One region of the Bradyrhizobium sp. Pa8 genome, then DNA from elsewhere that is predicted to be linked to it. Evidence: predicted binding sites of a transcription regulator. Region 1 holds the regulator's gene; the other holds the start of a gene.
What was found. Region 1 encodes LexA, which represses DNA repair genes until DNA is damaged. Its sites were predicted from a motif close to TGTTCNNNNTGTGTTCNG; they were not measured.
Positions count from the first base shown of each region.

Region 2: a site for LexA is predicted at 4,253-4,270, ahead of recA (recombinase RecA). Genes of this name have one in related genera too.

Region 1 is NZ_CP176767.1:5,215,829-5,223,026, forward strand. Features, by position in the region: gene ACKWRH_RS24205 (alpha-hydroxy acid oxidase) at 1-1,106, shown strand, start outside; gene ACKWRH_RS24210 (HAD family hydrolase) at 1,120-1,746, shown strand; gene ACKWRH_RS24215 (hypothetical protein) at 1,918-2,112, shown strand; gene ACKWRH_RS24220 (molybdopterin molybdotransferase MoeA) at 2,344-3,555, shown strand; gene lexA (transcriptional repressor LexA) at 3,732-4,433, shown strand; gene ACKWRH_RS24230 (hypothetical protein) at 4,641-4,856, shown strand; gene ACKWRH_RS24235 (hypothetical protein) at 5,049-5,483, shown strand; gene ACKWRH_RS24240 (GAF domain-containing protein) at 5,707-6,648, shown strand; gene ACKWRH_RS24245 (ComEC/Rec2 family competence protein) at 6,658-7,198, opposite strand, start outside.
Region 2 is NZ_CP176767.1:6,266,733-6,273,930, reverse strand. Features, by position in the region: gene ACKWRH_RS29785 (glycosyltransferase family 2 protein) at 1-780, opposite strand, end outside; gene ACKWRH_RS29780 (hypothetical protein) at 1,369-1,545, opposite strand; gene ACKWRH_RS29775 (hypothetical protein) at 2,284-2,484, opposite strand; gene ACKWRH_RS29770 (hypothetical protein) at 3,586-3,753, opposite strand; gene recA (recombinase RecA) at 4,345-5,433, shown strand; gene ACKWRH_RS29760 (hypothetical protein) at 5,532-6,527, shown strand; gene gcvP (aminomethyl-transferring glycine dehydrogenase) at 6,655-7,198, opposite strand, start outside.

The sequences.
Region 1 (7,198 bases):
AAAGGAACGTCGAACTCGGCGCCAGCGCCGAGCCATTCCAGAACCTGCACGAATTCATCCGCAAGGCGCGCGCCAACCTCAACCAGAACGCCTGGGACTATATCGTCGGCGCCGCCGAGACCGAGACCACGATGCGCCGCAACCGCATGGCGCTCGATGAGATCGCCTTCCGGCCGCGCGTGCTGCGCGACGTCCGCGAGGTCGACGGCTCGGTCGAACTGTTCGGGCGCAGGATGCGGCTGCCGGTGCTGCTGGCCCCTGTCGGCGCACTGGAGATCTTCGATCCGGATGGCGCGGCGAGCGTCGCCCGCGCCTGCGGCACCTTCGGCGCGGCGCACATGCTGAGCTCGGTGTCCGAGCCCGGCCTGGAGAAGACCGCCGAGGCCGCCCCTGATGCGCTGCGGCTCTATCAACTCTATGTGCGCGGCGACGACGACTTCGTCGCCGATGTCGTCAGCCGGAGCGAGAAGAACGCCTACGCTGCGTTCTGCCTGACCGTTGACACCGCCCATTACAGCCGTCGCGAACGTGACATTGCCAAGCGCTATGTTCGCGAGAGCCGCCTGCGCGCCACCGGCGGCGACTACCAGAAGGGCCTGGAGTGGCGGACCGTGAAGATGATCAAGGACAAGTTCAAGATCCCGCTCATCCTGAAGGGCATCGCCACCGCCGAGGACGCCCAGATCGCGGTAGATCACGGCGTCGAGTGGATCTACGTCTCCAACCATGGCGGCCGCCAGCTCGATCACGGCCGCGGCGCCATGCATGTGCTGCCCGAGATCGTCGAGGCCGTGAAGGGACGCGCCAAGATCATGGTCGACGGCGGCTTCTGCCGCGGCACCGACATCGTCAAGGCGATCGCGGCGGGCGCGGACATGGTCGGCATCGGCCGGCTGCAATGCTGGGCATTGGCGGCGGCCGGCGAAGCCGGCGTGAGGCGAATGCTGGAGCTGCTCGAGGACGAGGTGCTGCGCTGCCTCGGCCTCTTGGGCGCCACCTCGTTCGCCGAGGTCAACAAGTCCTGCCTGCACCAGGCGACCGCAACGAATGCGCCTAGCGTGTTCAGCGCGTTCCCGCTGTTCGACCACGACCCCTATCGATATTGAGTGAAAGGATGCAATGAGCTCGCTCTCTCCCGGCAGCGCGGACGCGCTCCTCTTCGATCTCGGGCGCGTCGTGCTCGACATCGATTTCTCCAAGGCGATCGCCTGCTGGGCGGGACATGCCGGCTGCAAGCCGGAAGCCATCGTCGCGCGCTATGTGCGGGACAGCGAAGCCTACCGGCTGCACGAGGTCGGCAAGATCAGCGACGAGGCCTATTTTGACTCGCTGCGCGTCTCGCTCGGGATCGGCATTTCGGACGCGCAGTTCCTGGAGGGCTGGAACGCGATCTTCGCCGGCGAGATGCCCGACATCGCCGAGCTGCTGCCGCGCGCGGCAAAGCAGATGCCGCTCTACGCCTTCTCCAACACCAACCGGCCGCATGTCGACCACTTCTCGAAGGAATATGCCGGCCTGCTCGGCCATTTCCGCGAGCTGTATCTGTCGTCCAGCATCGGCCTGCGCAAACCGGATGTGGAGGCCTTCGACCATGTCGTGGCCGCGATCGGCGTGCCGGCGAACCGTATCGTGTTCTTCGACGATCTTGCCGAGAACATCGAAGGAGCGCGGTCGCGCGGCCTGACCACGGTCCACGTGACGTCGCCCCGCGACGTCGGGAACGCCCTCAGGGCGCTTGGAATCTGATCTCTGGCCGGCAAACCGACGGCCGACGGGCCGACGAGCCGCGAATGGAACTATTTTGCCCCGGGGGCGAGGAACCAAGTCCCTTTGTGCATTTTTATACAGAGTTCCCGGAACGATTGCTCCTCTCAGGACTCATGAGTCCGTTGGGAATTCTACATCGGATCAATCGTCGTGTTGGGCAAAACCTACCTCACCAAGCAGGCCTCTCTGCTGATGAAATTCGCCAGAACCACCTCGGATTCTGACCTTTCCGCAAAACTGATCAGCAAGGCCGCCGACCTGAAATCCCAGGCGGACCCGCTGCCTGACAAGGATCAAGGCCCCGCAGCGCCGGACGTCAGTCCGTACAAGCAGCCGGGGGGCTGACCGATGCTGGCCGTGGCTCTCGTCTTTCTCGTCCTCGCCATGGCCATCCTCGTACCGGTCTGTCTCGCCTTCTGGATCATGCCGCGGCGGACTTGATGCTCACCCTTCATCGTAGAGCGGATGACGCAGGACAAATCATCCTGCGCGGCCACTGTTTTGCCTCTGCGCCTGCACTCGGCTAGAACTCTCGCCGCCGATTTGCCCGAACGGGCCCAGCAGGAGTTTTCACCCGTGGCCCTGATGCCGGTATCCGATGCGCTCGCCGCGGTGCTGGCGGGCGCAGAGCCGCTGCCTGAAGAGATGATCGCGCTCGACGCAGCCTTCCACCGCGTGCTGGCGCGCGATGTCGCGGCGCGGCGCACGCAGCCGCCGCAGGCGATGTCGGCAATGGACGGCTATGCGGTGCGCGCGGTCGATGCGGCGAAGATCGACTCCCAGCTCACCCTGATCGGCGAGGTCGCGGCGGGCCGCCCGTTTGCGGGATCGGTCGGCGCCGGCGAGGCCGTGCGTATCTTCACCGGCGGTGTCGTTCCCGATGGCGCTGATTCGGTCGTGATCCAGGAGGATACGGTCGCGGACGGCAAGTGCATCACCATCAAGGAAGCCGCCGTAACGGGGCGGCACATCCGCCCCGCCGGCGTCGACTTCTCGGAAGGCGACGTGCTGCTGTGCAAGGGAGCCCGGCTCACCGAGCGCGACCTCGCGCTCGCCGCCGGCATGAATTACCCGCAACTGCCTGTCCGACGACGCCCGAAGGTCGCGATTCTCGCGACCGGCGACGAGTTGGTGATGCCGGGCACCACGCCCGGTCCCGGCCAGATCGTTTATTCGAACGGCTACGCCCTGCACGCGCTCGCCCGCAGCGAGGGCGCCGATACCATCGACCTCGGCGTTGCCGCCGACACGCTGGAGGCCACCACGGCCGGCATCGGCCGCGCGCGGGAGAGCGGCGCGGACATCCTGATCACGACCGGCGGCGCGTCGGTCGGGGACCACGATCTGGTCCAACAGGCGCTGAGGGACGAAGGTATCTCGATGGCGTTCTGGAAGATCGCGATGCGGCCGGGCAAGCCGATGATGAACGGGCGGCTCGGCGCGATGCGCGTGATCGGCCTGCCCGGCAATCCCGTGTCATCCTATGTTTGCGGCTTCCTGTTCATGGTGCCGTTGATTCGCGCGCTTTCGGGCCGTTCGATGATTCATCACCGCCGCGAACGCGCAGTGCTCGGCCGCGATGTCGGCGCCAACGACCAGCGCGAGGATTATCTGCGCGCACGCCTCGAGCTGCGCGACGACGGCACGCTCCTCGCCCTTCCGGTCAATCACCAGGATTCCTCGCTTCTTGCGAATCTCGCTGCGGCACAGGCACTTCTCGTGCGCGCGCCATTCGCGCCGAAGGCCGAAGCCGGCACGCCTTGCGAGGTCTTGCGGCTGCCCGTCTGATCGCTTCGTTCGCGTGCGTTCCGCGAACTTTGTCGCGTTCACGGTAAATTAAGCAGTTGCGGAACATGTATCGAACATATAGTGTCCGTTCATGATTTGTTTCGAGCATGTAGCGGCTTACTGCTGAATTCAGCGTCTCGGAATCGAACGACATCAACCGGGGGATTTTGGTCGAGATGTTAACGCGCAAACAATACGAGCTCCTGCGGTTCATCAGCGAACGGCTGAAGGAAAGCGGCGTGCCGCCCTCCTTCGACGAGATGAAGGACGCGCTCGACCTGCGCTCGAAATCGGGCATCCATCGCCTGATCACCGCGCTTGAGGAGCGTGGCTTCATCCGGCGCCTGCCCAACCGCGCCCGCGCCATCGAGGTGATCAAGCTGCCCGAGCTTCAGGCCGCCGCCGGTAGCCGCCGCGGCTTCACGCCGAGCGTCATCGAAGGCAATCTCGGCAAGGTCCGCACGACCTCCAGCCCGTCCGCGGACGAGGGCGAGCGCCCCGTCGCGGTGCCCGTGATGGGTCGTATCGCGGCCGGTACGCCGATCGAGGCCTTGCAGACCCGCAGCCACACCATCAGCGTACCGCCTGACATGCTCGGCTCGGGCGAACATTACGCGCTCGAAGTGCGCGGCGATTCCATGGTCGAGGCCGGCATTCTCGACGGCGACATGGCGCTGATCCAGCGCAACGAGAGCGCCGACACCGGCGATATCGTGGTGGCGCTGATCGACGACGAGGAAGCAACCCTGAAGCGCTTCCGCCGCCGCGGCGCCTCGATCGCGCTCGAGCCCGCCAATGCAGCCTATGAGGTCCGCATCCTCCCGCCCAACCGGGTGAAGATCCAGGGCAAGCTGATCGGGCTGTACCGGAAGTACTGATACCGGACGCGCCGGTACCGGTTACTTGGCGCCCCGCGCGCTTTCGATCGGCATCGCCGATCCGAGATTGGAGCGGACGATTGTCCGCTTCCGCTGGATAGTCTTTCTGGTTTCGCGCAGATTATCCGGCCCCTCCTCCAGCGGTACATCCTCGGCACGCCGCACGAAGCAGCCCTGCTTCGCGGCCTTCAGGTTCGAGGGGCAGTCATGCGCCGGATCGTTCAGATCACAGTTGCCGTGGCGCTGATCGCAGCATCAGCGTCGCAAGCCTTGGCCGCACAAGCCCTGGCCGCGCAATCGCGACCCCATGTCCGCAAGGATACCGCCGTGAGCGAGGAAGCCCGCAAGGCCCGCGACGCCGTCGACAAACCGTCGCGGCCGGGCTGGCAATATTCCGGCTGGTCGGCGCCTGCGGGGCGCTGACACGCGCCTCCGGAATGCACAGGGGCGGGCTTTGTTCCTGGTGGATTCGGGAAAGATAATGTGATTGCGGTCTGCGGCGGCGAGCCGTAGATTTGCCTACAACCGGGCAGAACCTTTCACATTTCCACTCTGATAGAGGCCTGCGCCTCGATTGAGAGACGTGGGTCGCTATCCCTGCATGAGGAGCACCCGATGTGTGACTACAGCCTGCATGCCGTCGCGTCGCGCCCCGCCGAAGTCGGCGAGACGATCGTCACGACAACCTTCCGCGGCACCTCGACGCGCGGCTTTGCCTCCGCAGCCGATCCGACCGTCGCGGTCTGCCTGCTCCCGGGAACGGAGCTCGCCTTCGCCGACAACGTCCGCTACGACAATCGCTGGATCTGGACGCGCACCGTCAATTCGCGCGTCGGCAAGTTCGGCAAGATCGATCCGCACATTCCCGATCGCCATCATGATGCGATCGAATTCCCCGACGGCAAATCCGTGCTGGTGACGCAGCTGGTCGAAGGCCAGCGCGCGACCGTGCTGCAACTACCGGTGACCCAGCCGGTCGGCGAGCGCGAGCACAAGCCGCAGATCATCACCGACAGCCGGCCGACCATCACCCGCCTGCCGATCGGCTGACATAGCCATTCCCCGCCGGCAGGTCGGGCCGGGATTGAAAATCGCCATCGCCGGCCGAGGCCGGCGAGATGTTGTCGTTCGTGTCCCGCGAAACTCCATCGGGCGGACCGAGCCGTTGCGCCTCCCACCGCACGAAGTTTGCGCTGTCCTGCCTGAATTTTGAACGTCCGTTCCGCAGCCAAATGGCCGATGCTTGGTGCGGCTGAGACGGCGGACACGTTCGATGAAGACCTTCATTCGCGTCGTTGAACTCTGGGTGCCTGACCGCACGCGCATGCGGCTTGAATTCGGCGGCGGCCTCTACGGCGAAGGGTTGTCCGCGTTTAGGGACGTGAGCGAGGATCTGCAGTTCGGATATGACGAGGGGCTTCCCGGCAAGGCCTGGGCCAGCGGCCACCCCGTGATCCTCACCAGATTCACCGATTCCTATTTCAAGCGGACCGATCAGGCCATCGCCGCCGGGCTGACCTGCGGCGTGGCGGTGCCGGTGTTTTCAGGCGAATTCCTGCAAGCCGTCATGGTGCTGTTCTGCGGCGACGACGAGGCCCATGTCGGCGCGATCGAGCTCTGGCACAACGATGCCGAAACCTCCCACGAGATGGCGCTCGTCGACGGCTATTACGGCACCGCCGACATGTTCGAATTCAACTCCCGCCACACCAGATTTCCGCGTGGCTTCGGCCTGCCCGGTCGCATCTGGAAAGCCGGCCTGCCGCTGATCATCAAGGACCTGCACGATGCCAGGAGTTTTCTGCGCTGGGAGGACGCCGCCAAGGTCGGAATCAATCTCGGCGTCGGCGTTCCCTACCGGACCGGCACCGATCAGACCTGGGTGCTGACATTCCTCTCGGCGCAGGCGACCCCGATTGCGCGACGCTTCGAGATCTGGGTCCCGGACGAGGCCCGTTCGGCGTTGGTCTTCCGCGCCGGCGATTGCAGCGCGCAGACCGACCTCGCCGCGCTCTATGCGACGAAATCCATCGCCAAAGGCGAAGGCAGCATCGGCGGGGCCTGGGCCACCGGCATGCCCGCGCTCAACGACGATCTCGCGTGTGACGGCTCGATCGCGGCCTTGCATGCCAGCGCCTCTGGACTGAGCCAGATGGTGGTCCTGCCGGTAATCGGCAACGCCAGGCTCGACGCCGTGCTGGCCTGGTATCTGTAACCCGTCCGCTCAATCCTCGGCCTGCAAGTCGGCCTCCGCTGGCGTCGCGTCGCGATTGCGGGGCGCGGCCGTCTTCGGCGCAAGGCTCCCGTCGAAATCGCCCTCGCCGGCGGCTGCCGGCGACCACGGGCGGTCTGCCCCCCTCGCCTTCGCCGCCTGAACCGCAAAGCCATCGCCGCTTCGCGTCAGCGCCAGCGCGCCTTGCCGTGCGAGACGCTGACGGTCGACAACCATCGCCGCGCAATCCGGCGGCGCCGGCCGCGCCGTCACCACCAGCGCGGCACGGCTGCAATCGTCAACCAATGAATCGATGCGCAAGGCCAGCGCGACCAGGCGCCCGTCGGCGAGCGGCGTCACGCAGCCGGCCTCGTCGCACGACACGCCGGCGGCCAGTGAGGCACTGCCGGCGTCGCGCGGATCGGCGTCGGCGGCGAGCCATTCCTTCAGAAGAAAACCGTCCTTGCTCGACCTGATCAGATGCATGTGCCCATCCCTGCCCCGCACCGCGACGCTCTGGCCGTCACCGGCGATCAGGATATCGGGCTGCCGC
Region 2 (7,198 bases), 1.1 Mb from region 1:
AAGGCTCCAGGCGAGGTGCTTGAGTTCGATGGTCTCTTGGTCAATCTGAGGGAACGATCCCAATGCCGTGATGCTCGCGTGGTTGGTCGTGTCGTAGAACACAAGACCGTCGTCGATCGCCACCATGTCGCCCTGGCGGGCGAGATCGAGAAAGAACAGTTGGTCCACGCCCCAACTGATCGACTTGTAGTTTCGCATCAGGCAACCGGCGCGGATGACCTTGCCGTTGATCAGCAGGGTCGACGGGACAATCCCAAGCAATCGGGTCTTGCCCGCCAGATAGAGATCCGTCAGGCACTGCTGGCCCGAATACAGATAAACTTGGCGTCCTCGCCGGTACTTTATGCCGCTGTCCTGAACGAGATGAGATGTGGAGGTCATGAACGCAGCGGTGGGATACGTCCTCGCCAATTCCGCAAAAGTCGCAAGCGATCCTGGCGTGAGCCAGTCGTCGTCGTGCAACACTTTGATCCAGTCGCCGCGACATGCGAGCATCGCGTTGTTGGTATTCTCAACCTGGCCCCGGCCGCGGTGGTTCTCGATAACGCGAATGCGCGGGTCGCTCCGCGCGTGCTCGGACAGGATGCTCCAAGTCGCGCCCTCTGGACCTTCATCGTCGCTGATCACCATTTCCCAGTCGGCGTGCTCCTGTTGCAGCACGCTTTCAATCGCACGGTGCACCATCTCCGGTCGACGGAAGGTGGGTATTGCCACCGAAATGAATGGGCGGTGTTCCGAACTCTGGGAGCTATCGAACCGCTCGGCGTACAATTGATCCATTCAGTCGTACCTCGTTGATCGAAGCGGTCGTGGCTGGAAGTGGCAGACCCTTCTTCGGCTTGAGCCTGTTCGCAGAGCAGCTTGAACGTTTTCGAATCGAGCGAACGAGGCGCGTAAATGCTAGGGAGACGATTGGGACGCGGTCATCGTCCATTCGCATGACATTTGTTCCCGCAGGCCGCGACGTTTCGAAGCGGCCGACTGTGGTAAGTTTACCGTGTGTGCAGTGTGTGCCACGGGCCTCACCGATCTATAGATGAGGCTGTAGTCCTACTGTTCCAACGCTCTCGGGATGCGGTCACTGTGTTGGATATGCTGCGCCTGCGAGGCGTAGGAGTTGTCTAGCAGCTTGCGTGCTTCGCTGGCGTCGGGCCTGACGTAGCAAGGTCCGCAATGCGCTCTTTCTGCTCGGCGAGATGCTGCCGCTTGCCTTTGGCGACGTGCCGCTGGACTTGATCCAAATGACGGAGTTGCACGGCGCAGTCCATGCGCCAAGAGAAACCAAATCAGGCCACTTCGAAATTCAACTTGAGGCACTGCGGCCGGAAACAAGCGACATCAATGAAAGAGGCCGCCAACTGAGGCGCCTTACTTTGCTCCGCTGGACTTTATGGCTTGCTCGACCTCATCGGCCAGCCTGTTAAAATGTAGATTCAGTCTGTCGTACATTTCGCGCTTGACCTTGTCAGTCGCAAGGTCGCGGATCAGGGCGGCCTCTGCCGCGTCCTTCCGGAGCTTTTCGATTGAAGCCTGGAAGTCCTTCATTTCGGCGGCTGCAAGCCGGGAGATCGCGCCCAATCGTCCAGATGGTTCGCAACGTCGGCTTGCCGCGCCTTTCTAATCAGGGCCTCTCGTGCCGGACCCGGTGGAAGCTTGCCGGCCTGCTCTTGAACCTTCTTAGACCAAGCTGCTAGCCGATCTTGAAGAGTGACCTGCTGTTTGAAACGCCGCCGGTTGAACATGGCGCGCTCCTTTCCATGAGAGGAAGGCGGGAGCGCTGTGATGGGCGATCTCATCACAGATAAAAGCCACGATCCGGTCTGTGATGCTCCATTAACGCACTTCGAGCCGGCGAGTTCTGTTCAAAAGTGTACACAACTCCGGCCACTCACATCTCGAAATGGGGCGCTGAGGTCGGAAACAGGACAGCACCAAAATCCGGGTGCCGTCCCAATCAGGACACGCGGCAAATCGAATTAGGACACTGAGAAATTTATGAGTGGCAGAAGCAAAAACGCCGCCCGCTTAAAATGAGCGCGGGCGGCGGCTTTCCAGCCCCGGTGGGTTTAGCGCAAAGCTCCGGTGAGGATGATGTTGCACAAGTTGTGCCAAGGTTTTGTGTCGCGTATCAGGACAGGTGGCCTGACTGAAGTCAGTGGCGGCGTTACCGCACACCCATGAAGAGCGCTGCAACAAACAGTGCGGCGCCGAAGGCCGCGATGCCAAGGCAGATACGCGCGTGAACTGAATACGGATTGATGTGAGGCTGCTTGATCATGGGCCTTACTTCGGCGGCTGCAAGCCCGGCGACTTCGCCCACTCGTCCAGATGGTTCGCCACGTCGGCTTGGCGGGCCTTCCTGACGAGGGCTTCACGATCTGCACCCGGCGGAAGTTTCGCGGCCCGCTCTTCGAGCTGCTTCGCCCATGCGGACAGGCGGTCCTGAAACGTAAGCTGTTGCTTGAAACGACGCCGTTTGAACATGGCGCGCTCCTTTCCATGAGAGGAAGGCGGGAGCGCTAATGGCGTTCTCATCACAGATAAAAGCCACGGTCCGTTCTGTGATGAATGAAAATAGCACGGCGAGAATTTGGGTTCCTTGCCGAATGTTAACTTCTCGAACTGGGACGCTCCCAGGATCAAACCAGGCCACCGCGTTCGGAAACAGGCCAGCGCCAAAATCCGAGTGCCGGCCCAATTAGGACACGAGCTCTGTCAGATCAGGACATCAATAAAAACGCCGCCCGCTTAAAATGAGCGCGGGCGGCGGCTTTCCAGCCCCGGAGAGGTCGATGCAAAACCCCGGTAACGATTAGTCTGCACAACCTGTGCCAAGGCTTTATGTCACGTTGCGGGACACTGCCGAATTCAACCTGGGACACTGGGGGCCAAATACGGACAGCACCCTCCGCCCGCAATTGAGCGCCATGTTGTTGGGGTGGGCGTGTCGCCAAAGCCCAGAGAACGGACGCGGCAACGTTCATCGCGGCAAACGTTCATAAGGTCTGCCGATCTTGAAGTCCGCCGATGTTGCCGGGTTTATCGACGCCGCAACGGGGCGCTTTGCTAAGCTCCGCATCTTCAAGATGGTCCATCGGGATCAACCAGTCGATACGAAGGGGGCTTCCCTGGCAGAAGGAAGACTTCACGAAACGAAAGAGGCCGCCAACCGAGGCGGCCTCACGAGACCCGGCCCATCGCCAACGCGCGCATTGTACGATGGACCGTTCCGGGTGGATGGCGCGAGAGTGTCGCGCCACAGACCGGAATCTCAATCGCTTTTGTCGGAGAGTCGTTCCCGTCAGGCCGCCAACTGAGGCGGCCTTGCTTCATCCGCCCACAAAGCGGGTTATCGTGACCAGAAATACGAAGCCGATCCCGGTCACGACGAGGAAGGCGAAAAAATACCAGATGCGATACATACCGAGCTAACCCGGGCGTGCCGCGGTGGTTCAGGAGGTCGGCGAGCTCTCCGCCCATCTGGTGGTCTAGGCCGAGGTTGGACGGAGAGCCGCGCGCCGGACCCCCGTCGCGTGACAATGCTAGGAACGTGCCATGACAGTCGTGTGAAACTGTCGGCGCCGCTCAGTGGACGTTGATCTTATCCAAAGGCAGACGAAGCTCCGCCGCACGCTCCTGGCGATCGCGCCTGCGGAACTCATTTTCCTTCTGTTCGAATTTGATCATTTCCTGCGCGGCAGCTTCCAATAGCCGATTGCGCCTGTCCGCCTGCTGCTGCGTGTTTTCCGTCATCACCCAGACTCCCTCAACGACTAGCGGCACCATCCTCAGACAGGCCAGACACCCCAAAAGATTCGCTAGGGATTGCGGATTTATGACGGCGACGTTCGGCTCGCGGATACACCGATCGTAGTCCCGAGAACAAAACGGGCCGCTGTCCTTTTCAAATCAGGCCATCGAGGCCGGAAACAGGCCAGCGCCAAAAATCCGGGTGCTGTCCTAACTAGGACCCCCGATCTGGCAGATTAGGACACAAATGAAAACGCCGCCCGCTTGAAATGAAGCGCAGGCGGCGGCGTTCCAGCCCCGAGAGGGATTAGCAAAATCCCGGATATCGATTAGTCCGAATGGATGACGAGAAGGTTCAACAGCACAACGCGACCAAGCTCAAATGGATGCTTGGCGGCGCTGCGTCGAACTGGGCACTGAAATCCCCCAGCCCAATAGATACGGGTAGGAGACGAGATCGTTTCACAGTACCCCACACCCGCAAAAGAACATATTGCGAACCTAGAACAAATAGGGTACATTGGTTTTATCGCCGGCCTGCCCCGCCAATCGTTTGTCCCTCTAGCGAATCCTCGCCATAAGGAGCACGACCCAATGTCCAACACTGCCCTGCGTATCGTCGAAGGATCTTCCATGGACAAGAGTAAAGCTCTGGCCGCCGCGCTCTCCCAGATCGAGCGCCAGTTCGGCAAGGGCTCGGTGATGAAGCTCGGCAAGAACGACCGGTCGATGGATGTCGAGGCGGTGTCCTCGGGCTCCCTCGGGCTCGACATTGCGCTCGGGATCGGCGGTCTGCCGAAGGGGCGCGTCGTGGAAATCTACGGGCCGGAATCCTCGGGCAAGACCACGCTGGCGCTGCACACGGTGGCGGAAGCGCAGAAGAAGGGCGGAATCTGCGCCTTCATCGACGCCGAGCACGCGCTCGACCCGGTCTATGCGCGCAAGCTGGGCGTCAACATCGACGAACTCCTGATTTCGCAGCCGGATACGGGCGAGCAGGCGCTGGAAATCTGCGACACGCTGGTGCGCTCGGGTGCGGTGGACGTGCTGGTGGTCGATTCGGTCGCGGCTCTGGTGCCGAAGGCCGAGCTCGAGGGCGAGATGGGCGATGCGCTGCCGGGTCTCCAGGCCCGTCTGATGAGTCAGGCGCTGCGCAAGCTGACGGCCTCCATCAACAAATCCAACACCATGGTGATCTTCATCAACCAGATCCGCATGAAGATCGGTGTGATGTACGGCTCGCCGGAAACCACGACTGGCGGCAACGCGCTGAAATTCTATGCCTCCGTCCGCCTCGACATCCGCCGCATCGGCGCGATCAAGGAGCGCGACGAAGTGGTCGGCAACACCACGCGCGTCAAGGTGGTGAAGAACAAGCTGGCCCCGCCCTTCAAGCAGGTCGAATTCGACATCATGTACGGCGAGGGCGTCTCCAAGATGGGCGAGATCCTCGATCTCGGCGTCAAGGCCGGCATCGTCGAAAAGTCCGGTGCCTGGTTCTCCTATGACAGCCAGCGCCTCGGCCAGGGCCGCGAAAACTCGAAGGCGTTCCTGAAGGCCAACCCCGACATCACCGCCAAGATCGAGACCTCGATCCGCCAGAACTCCGGCCTGATCGCCGAGCAGATTCTTGCCGGCACGCCAGAGCGCGACGCCGACGGCGAGGAGCCGGGCGACGAGTAAGTCCTAACGCGAAGAACTTTCGCGAGGAGCGGGCGCTGAGGACGTTGAGTTGCCGACGTCGTCAGTGCCCGTTTCGTTTGGGGGGAGGGGCGTCGGCAATGAAGCGTGTGATCCTGACCAGTTCGTCCGGCGTTGGTCTTGCCTACGCGGATCGTGCCGACATGGTCGTCCCGCTGATCTTTCGATTCGTGTCAGGGCCGCTGCCTACCTCGCACCACCTCCAGCAATACCTGACGGGAGGCTATGTCAGAGGCGATCCGGAGGTGCGTTGGTCCGATCTTGTTGGCCGGTTGCCTCAGACCGGTCTCGCGCACAAGGAGACTGGCCTGATTTGGTTTTGCGAGACCTATGGCGTCGATCTCATCGAGCTGTGGTTCGACCCTGAGCCTAATAGTCAGTTGCAACTGATCTGGATCCTCGACTATTTGCGGTCCCATTCATCGATCACCGATCGTCTCAGATTGCGACGTGTCAATTTCGATCTGCGCGGAGCGGACGGCACGGAGCTTCGCGATCGTACGGTGCGGGAATCGGAGGTCGCGGACTGCGACTTCGAGATCGCCAACATGGCTTGGGAAGCCTATCGGGCGCCGACGCCTGAACTTTGTTTCGGGCTTCTGAGCAGGGAATTGCCCAGGCTGCCTTTCCTGAAGCCGGCCCTGGAAGCATTGCTGGCAGAACTGCCGTCTCCGATAACCGGACTGGGTGCGACGGAAGCGCGGCTTCTCGACCTGATTGCCAGGGGGCACAACCGTACCAAGGAGCTGTTCCAGCCGGGCGGGCCGCTCGAAACGCGCGTGTTCGATCAGTGGGAGCTGGGCCCGTTGCTCGAAGGGCTTGCATGCGGCCCGATGCCGGCGCTCGCGGGTCTCGATCCGAAACTCGCGACGCTCGCCCCACATGATGCGCGAGGTCGCAACGCCGCCTATCGCCGGAGTCGGCTGTCTCTGACAGAGTTTGGCAAAGCAATTTTGGAAGGCCGTGAGGATTTCCGCCGGCATAACCCGATCAGACGCTGGTGGGGTGGCACGCTTCTCACCAACGAACGGCTCTGGCGGTGGGATGCGCAGAGCCGTTCGCTGGTGGCGCCTTGAGCCGGGACTGTAGGGTGGGTTAGCGTCAGCGTAACCCACCTCTTCTATTTCCCTGGAGACCGAAGTGGTGGGTTACGCCAGCGGACTGCGCTTTGCGCAGCCGCCAGCTAACCCACCCTACGATCCCTTACTCCGCCGCCTCCGCGTAGTCGCTGACCGGCGGGCACGAGCACACCAGGTTGCGGTCGCCATAGACGTTGTCGACACGCCCCACCGGGCACCAATATTTGTCGGTGCGCGATGTGCCCGCGGGGAAGCAGCCCTCGGCGCGGGTGTAGGCGCGCTTCCAATCGTCGTCCGCGATGTCGTGCACGGTGTGCGGGGCGTTTCGCAGCGGCGAAGCCTCGATCTTGAAGCGGCCGGCCTCGACCTCGGCGATCTCCTTCCGGATTGCGATCATGGCGTCGCAGAACCGATCCAGCTCCGCCTTCGATTCCGATTCGGTCGGCTCGATCATCAGCGTGCCCGGGACCGGGAAGCTCATGGTCGGGGCGTGGAAGCCGTAATCGATCAGGCGCTTGGCGATGTCGTCGACGGTGACGCCGGATGTCGTCTTCAGCGGCCTGGGATCGATGATGCACTCGTGCGCGACGCGGCCCTTGTGGTTCTTGTAGAGCACCGGGAAGTGCGCATCGAGGCGCGCGGCAATGTAGTTGGCGTTGAGGATCGCG